One region of the Enterobacter vonholyi genome, then DNA from elsewhere that is predicted to be linked to it. Evidence: predicted binding sites of a transcription regulator. Region 1 holds the regulator's gene; each other region holds the start of a gene.
The links. Region 1 encodes PurR, which represses purine synthesis genes. Its sites were predicted from a motif close to CANGCAAACGTTTGCNTG; they were not measured.
Positions count from the first base shown of each region.

Region 2: a site for PurR is predicted at 1,280-1,297, ahead of tusA (sulfurtransferase TusA). Genes of this name have one in related genera too.
Region 3: a site for PurR is predicted at 1,046-1,063, ahead of cvpA (colicin V production protein). Genes of this name have one in related genera too.

Region 1 covers NZ_CP162152.1:1,865,609-1,867,877, reverse strand. Annotated here, with positions in the region: gene AB3N39_RS08900 (MFS transporter) at 1-69, opposite strand, end outside; gene AB3N39_RS08895 (YnhF family membrane protein) at 231-320, opposite strand; gene purR (HTH-type transcriptional repressor PurR) at 618-1,643, shown strand; gene punR (DNA-binding transcriptional activator PunR) at 1,661-2,269, opposite strand, start outside.
Region 2 covers NZ_CP162152.1:4,135,724-4,137,992, forward strand. Annotated here, with positions in the region: gene asd (aspartate-semialdehyde dehydrogenase) at 1-142, opposite strand, end outside; gene yhgN (NAAT family transporter YhgN) at 322-915, shown strand; gene tusA (sulfurtransferase TusA) at 978-1,220, opposite strand; gene AB3N39_RS19470 (7-cyano-7-deazaguanine/7-aminomethyl-7-deazaguanine transporter) at 1,388-2,053, shown strand; gene AB3N39_RS19475 (DcrB family lipoprotein) at 2,126-2,269, shown strand, end outside.
Region 3 covers NZ_CP162152.1:3,129,056-3,131,324, reverse strand. Annotated here, with positions in the region: gene folC (bifunctional tetrahydrofolate synthase/dihydrofolate synthase) at 1-265, shown strand, start outside; gene dedD (cell division protein DedD) at 255-953, shown strand; gene cvpA (colicin V production protein) at 1,119-1,607, shown strand; gene purF (amidophosphoribosyltransferase) at 1,641-2,269, shown strand, end outside.

The sequences.
Region 1 (2,269 bases):
GGAGAATTCAGTGGTGCCAATCCCAAAAGCGCCAATCGCCAGGGCCAGCAGGGGAAAATTGATTTTCATGCGTCAACTCCGGATGCCGTGTCATGTGGTGACACAGAACAAAGAAGCGGAAAGCATGACATCAATCACAAAAAATGAGAAGTTAACAAAATGGCAAAAGATTTTTGCCAGAGAAGTAACAATCCGGGGAGTCGGGAGGGAAGGCTCTCCCTCCGCGTAAATCAGTGCAGCGCAGCCGTCAGACCGGCCGCAACAATCAGAGCCAGCACAACAACGGTGGTGAACAGCGAAAACTTAAGATCGGAACTCATCAATTTTTCTCCTTTTAATCCCCACACGAAAAGTGAGCTTGCTCATTTTTGCACAGATTACGTCAAAAATCTTCCTGGATTTATACTGAGAACCACTTTACCTCTTCCCCTTTTCATCAAGATAGGACAAAATTCCACGCTAAATTTATTAGCGTACCGGCCATTGACCCCCTCCTGACGTCCCGTGTCGTTTTCCCGGCGTGCCGCAATTCAAGATTGCGTGATAAGGGTGAGAGAAGGCAAACGTTTACCTTCAAGTTTTTCAGGAGTTTAGGATATGGTCTGGAGTGACATTTAATGGCAACAATTAAAGACGTAGCAAAACGCGCAAACGTTTCCACTACAACCGTATCACATGTAATTAACAAAACCCGCTTTGTGGCGGAAGAGACGCGCAACGCCGTCTGGGCAGCGATCAAGGAGCTGCATTATTCGCCAAGTGCGGTCGCGCGTAGCCTTAAGGTTAATCACACCAAGTCCATTGGATTGCTGGCGACCAGTAGTGAAGCGGCCTATTTTGCCGAGATCATTGAAGCGGTTGAAAAAAACTGCTTCCAGAAAGGCTATACCCTGATTCTGGGCAACGCGTGGAACAGCATTGAAAAACAGCGCGCCTACCTGTCGATGATGGCTCAGAAGCGCGTTGACGGCCTGCTGGTGATGTGTTCCGAGTACCCGGAATCCGTGCTGTCGATGCTCGAAGAGTATCGCCACATCCCCATGGTCGTTATGGACTGGGGCGAAGCGCGTGCAGATTTCACCGACTCCGTTATCGACAATGCCTTTGAAGGCGGTTATATGGCCGGCCGTTACCTGATCGAACGCGGTCACCGCGAGATTGGCGTGATCCCGGGTCCGCTGGAGCGCAACACCGGGGCGGGCCGTCTTGCCGGTTTTATGAAAGCGATGGAAGAAGCGCTGATCACCGTGCCGGAAAACTGGATCGTGCAGGGCGACTTTGAGCCGGAATCAGGCTACCGCGCAATGCAGCAGATCGTTTCCCAGCCGCACCGTCCGACCGCCGTTTTCTGCGGGGGTGACATCATGGCCATGGGCGCGCTCTGCGCCGCCGATGAACTGGGTCTGCGCGTACCGCAGGATATTTCCGTGATCGGGTATGACAACGTGCGTAACGCGCGCTTCTTCACCCCAGCGCTGACCACCATTCACCAGCCGAAAGATTCGCTGGGCGAAACGGCCTTCAATATGCTGCTCGACAGGATCGTCAACAAGCGCGAAGAGTCGCAGTCCATTGAAGTTCACCCGCGCCTGATTGAACGCCGTTCCGTTGCGGACGGTCCGTTCCGCGACTACCGTCGTTAATCCCTTTACGGGGCCAGCTACGCTGGCTCCCGTAACCATTCCCGGTTCAGCGTTTCGCTGTCCCCCAGATAATCCAGCAGCCAGGCCATGGCGGGCGAGACATCATTTTGTTGCCAGGTCAGGCAGCAGGCCGCGTCCGGGAACGGATTTTCCAGCGTCAGTTCAACCCATTCGCCGGTATTGATGCGCGGACGCGCAAAATGAACGGGCACCATCGCGACGCACAGTCCGGCACTGAGGCACGTCGCCGACGATTCCCAGTCCGGAGCCACCACCCGCCGCTGGTTGTCCAGAAGCCAGGTGATACGCTTGGGCAATGAACGGGACGTATCCTCCAGCACCAGCGAGGGCCAGTTGCGCAGCGTATCGTCGCTAAGCGGCCCGTCCATCGCTGCCAGAGGATGATCGCTGGCCACCACGCATTTCCAGCTCAGCATCCCCATGTCGCGAAAGGCGTAACGTCCCCCGACCGGGATCGCCTGCGTCGCGCCAATCGCCATCTCCGCCCTGCCGTCCGCCAGCGCATCCCACACCCCGTTGAACACCTCCTGCGAGACCCGCAGCTCAACGTCAGAGAAATGACGATAGAAATCGACAATCATCTGTCGGGTGCGTTCCGGCTTCAC
Region 2 (2,269 bases), 2.2 Mb from region 1:
CAAAGGACGGAGCAGCCTGGCCGAGCTGGGAAGTGGAGAAGAAGACCGGGCGGATAGCGTCGAAATCGCGCTCTTCAACCATGCGTTGCATGAGTACAGAGCCGACCATACCGCGCCAGCCGATAAAACCAACGTTTTTCATAGCATTTTTTTCCTGCTGAGGGTGTGTGCTGATTGTGCAAGCCAGTATTGAACTGGGATATGCTTCACATTACAAAATGCTGCCAAAGTCGCAAGCGAAATTAATCGATGATTGCCCGGCAATCAGAAAAAGCGCTAATCATCGAAATAACACTACTAAGTATCAGGGATAATTTAAAGATGAGTGAAATCATTTCCGCGGCGGTTTTATTGATCCTGATTATGGATCCACTGGGTAACTTGCCGATCTTCATGTCGGTGCTGAAGCACACCGAACCGAAGCGCCGCCGGGCGATCATGATCCGCGAGCTGCTCATCGCCCTGCTGGTGATGTTTATCTTCCTGTTTGCGGGTGAAAAAATCCTCGCATTCCTGAACCTGCGCGCCGAAACCGTGTCGATTTCCGGCGGGATTATTCTTTTCCTGATTGCGATTAAGATGATTTTCCCGAGCGCGGAAGGCAGCAGCAGCGGCCTGCCTGCGGGTGAAGAGCCGTTTATTGTGCCGCTGGCGATTCCCCTCGTTGCCGGGCCGACCATTCTGGCCACGCTGATGCTGCTGTCGCACCAGTATCCGAACCAGATGAGCCATCTGGTGATTGCCCTGCTGATTGCCTGGGGCGGAACGTTTATTATCCTGCTGCAGTCATCCCTGTTCCTGCGCCTGCTGGGTGAGAAAGGGGTAAACGCGCTGGAGCGCCTGATGGGGCTGATTCTGGTAATGATGGCAACGCAGATGTTCCTGGACGGCATTCGGGCGTGGATGAAGGGATGACTTTCTCCCTCTCCCTGTGGGAGAGGGCCGGGGTGAGGGCATCAGGCAGCAGAGGCGCCCACTCAACCCTTACGAATCAAATACCGGTACGGCAGCGTTTCCGTCTGCTGCGCCACCAGCTCATGCTCCATAAAGGTACAAAAACCGGGAATATCGCGCGTGGTGGCCGGGTCGTCGGCAACGATCAGCAGCGTTTCACCGGTCTGCATGTTGCGCACGGTTTTACGTACCATCATTACCGGTTCCGGGCAGCGAAGGCCCTGGGCATCAAGAGTGTGGTCTGGGCTGGAAAACAGGTCGGTCATGATCTTCTCGGTCTGATAAAAACGGCTGTAGTTTACGCCCGGTTGCGATCAATGCAAACCAGGTTAACGATTGCGTAAAAACTAACCATTGCAATGTCCTGACAAAGCAGTATCATGCTGCGGTTTTTATTGGGTTCCCTCACCCCAACGTATAAAAAGGTCACAATATGACGCAGTTTTCTGAATCTCAGCGCGTAAAAGCGTTGTTCTGGCTTTCGCTTTTCCATTTGCTGGTGATCACCTCCAGCAACTATCTGGTGCAGCTCCCGATCTCCATCTTTGGTTTCCATACCACCTGGGGCGCGTTTAGTTTCCCGTTTATTTTCCTCGCGACGGATTTGACCGTGCGTATTTTTGGCGCACCGCTGGCTCGCCGTATTATTTTTTCGGTCATGCTCCCGGCGCTGTTCATCTCGTACGTGATTTCGTCTCTGTTTTATATGGGAAGCTGGCAGGGCTTTGAGGCGTTAACCCACTTAAACCTGTTCGTTGCCCGTATCGCCGCGGCAAGCTTTATGGCCTACGCGCTGGGGCAGATCCTCGACGTGCATGTGTTTAACCGCCTGCGTCAGAATCATCGCTGGTGGATGGCGCCAACCGCCTCCACGCTGTTCGGTAACGTGAGCGATACGCTGGCCTTCTTCTTCATCGCCTTCTGGCGCAGCCCGGATGCGTTCATGGCCGAGCACTGGATGGAAATCGCGCTGGTGGACTACTGCTTTAAGGTTCTCATCAGCATTGTTTTCTTCCTGCCGATGTACGGCGTGCTGCTCAATATGCTGCTGAAAAGGCTGGCAGATAAATCTGAAATCACAGCATTGCAGGCTGGTTAAGGGTTCGCTTTATCAGTTGTGATAAGATGAGCGAATGAGCCGTTATGGCCGTTTATCGAAAGGAAGAAGTCAATGCGCAATCTGGTTAAATATGTCGGGATTGGCCTGCTGGTTGTGGGTCTTGCAGCCTGTGATAACAGCGACACGAAAACGCCTGCTCAGGGCGCATCCGCAGAAAGCAATGCGACCGGCCAGCCGGTGAATCTGATGGATGGC
Region 3 (2,269 bases), 1.3 Mb from region 1:
TAAAGATATCGGCGGGACGCTGGCCTGCATGGAGAGTGTGGTCGATAGCTGGTATTGTGCTCCTCTGGAAGGGCCGCGCGGCGCGACGGCCGAGCAGTTGATGGAACATCTCGGCAAAGGCGCAATCTACAGTAGCGTGGCTCAGGCCTGGCATGCCGCGATGGCGGATGCTAAACCAGAAGATACCGTGCTGGTGTGTGGTTCATTCCACACGGTGGCACATGTCATGGAAGTGATGGACGCGGGGAGAACCGGTGGCGAGTAAGTTTCAGAACCGTTTAACAGGAACCATTGTGCTGGTCGCGCTCGGGGTGATTATTCTTCCCGGGCTGCTCGACGGGCAGAAAAAGCATTATCAGGATGAGTTTGCCGCTATTCCGCTGGTGCCTAAACCGGGTGACCGCGATGAGCCGGATATGCTGCCCGCGGCGACGCAGGCGCTGCCTGCTCAGCCACCGGAAGGCGCGGCGGAAGAGGTGCGCGCGGGCGATGCCGCAGCACCGTCGCTCGATCCGTCTCGCCTGGCGGCAGCGAGCAGCAGCGATATCGATCCGGTGCCGGTAGAGCAGCCTAAACCGGTTGAAAAACCGAAGCCGGTTGAGAAGCCGCAGCCGAAACCGCAGCGCGATAAAACGGCAGAACAGCTCGCCGCGGCGTCAGAAACCCCACCGCCAGCAAAACCGGCGCAGCAGGAAGCTGCTGCCCCAACGGGTAAAGCCTACGTGGTGCAGCTCGGTGCGCTGAAAAACGCCGACAAAGTCAACGAGGTCGTGAGCAAACTGAGAAGTGCGGGATACCGTGTTTACACTTCACCTTCCACGCCGGTGCAGGGTAAAATTACCCGTATCCTCGTGGGGCCAGAAGCGTCTAAAGACAAACTGAAAGGGTCGCTGGGTGAGCTGAAGCAGATCTCCGGCCTGAGCGGTGTGGTGATGGGCTACAGCGCAAACTAAGTACGACCTGCTCCTTTAAGAGAGAGGCGATAAGCCACGGCGTTGAACATTTTTTCAGCGCCTTTTTTATTTACGCGCGGGAAGGAAATCCCTACGCAAACGTTTTCTTTTTCTGTTAGAATTCGCCCCGAACTGGATGACAGGGCGTTTAATCGTGGGACACATATGGTCTGGATTGATTACGCCATCATAGCGGTGATTGGTTTTTCCTGTCTGGTTAGCCTGATCCGTGGCTTTGTTCGTGAAGCGTTATCGCTGGTGACTTGGGGTTGTGCTTTCTTTGTCGCCAGTCATTACTACACTTACCTGTCTGTCTGGTTCACGGGCTTTGAAGATGAACTGGTCCGAAACGGAATTGCCATCGCGGTGCTGTTTATCGCAACGCTGATTGTCGGCGCTATCGTGAATTACGTGATAGGTCAGCTGGTCGAGAAAACCGGTCTGTCAGGAACGGACAGGGTGCTCGGGATCTGTTTCGGAGCGTTGCGAGGCGTGCTGATTGTGGCCGCGATCCTGTTCTTCCTGGATACCTTCACCGGGTTCTCCAAAAGCGAAGACTGGCAGAAATCGCAGCTCATTCCAGAGTTCAGCTTCATCATAAGATGGTTCTTTGACTATCTGCAAAGCTCGTCGAGTTTTTTGCCCAGGGCATAAACCCTGAGATGTGGCTTAACGAGGAAAAGACGAATGTGCGGTATTGTCGGTATCGCCGGTTTCATGCCGGTAAACCAGTCGATTTATGACGCGTTAACGGTGCTTCAGCACCGTGGGCAGGATGCTGCGGGTATCATCACCATTGATGCAAACAACTGCTTCCGTTTACGCAAGGCGAATGGCCTGGTAAACGATGTGTTTGAAGCCCGCCATATGCAGCGTCTGCAAGGTAATATGGGGATCGGTCACGTTCGTTATCCTACTGCTGGCAGTTCCAGCGCCTCCGAGGCACAGCCTTTCTACGTCAACTCACCGTATGGCATCACCCTTGCCCATAACGGCAACCTGACGAACGCACATGAGCTGCGTAAAAAGCTGTTCGAAGAGAAACGTCGCCACATTAACACCACCTCTGATTCTGAAATCCTGCTCAACGTGTTCGCCAGCGAGCTGGATAACTTCCGTCACTACCCGCTGGAAGCAGACAACATCTTTGCCGCGATTGCCGCGACAAACCGTCAGATCCGCGGCGCGTACGCCTGCGTTGCGATGATCATCGGTCACGGTATGGTCGCCTTCCGCGATCCAAACGGCATTCGTCCGCTGGTGCTCGGTAAGCGCGACCTTGGCGATGGCCGTACTGAATATATGGTTGCCTCTGA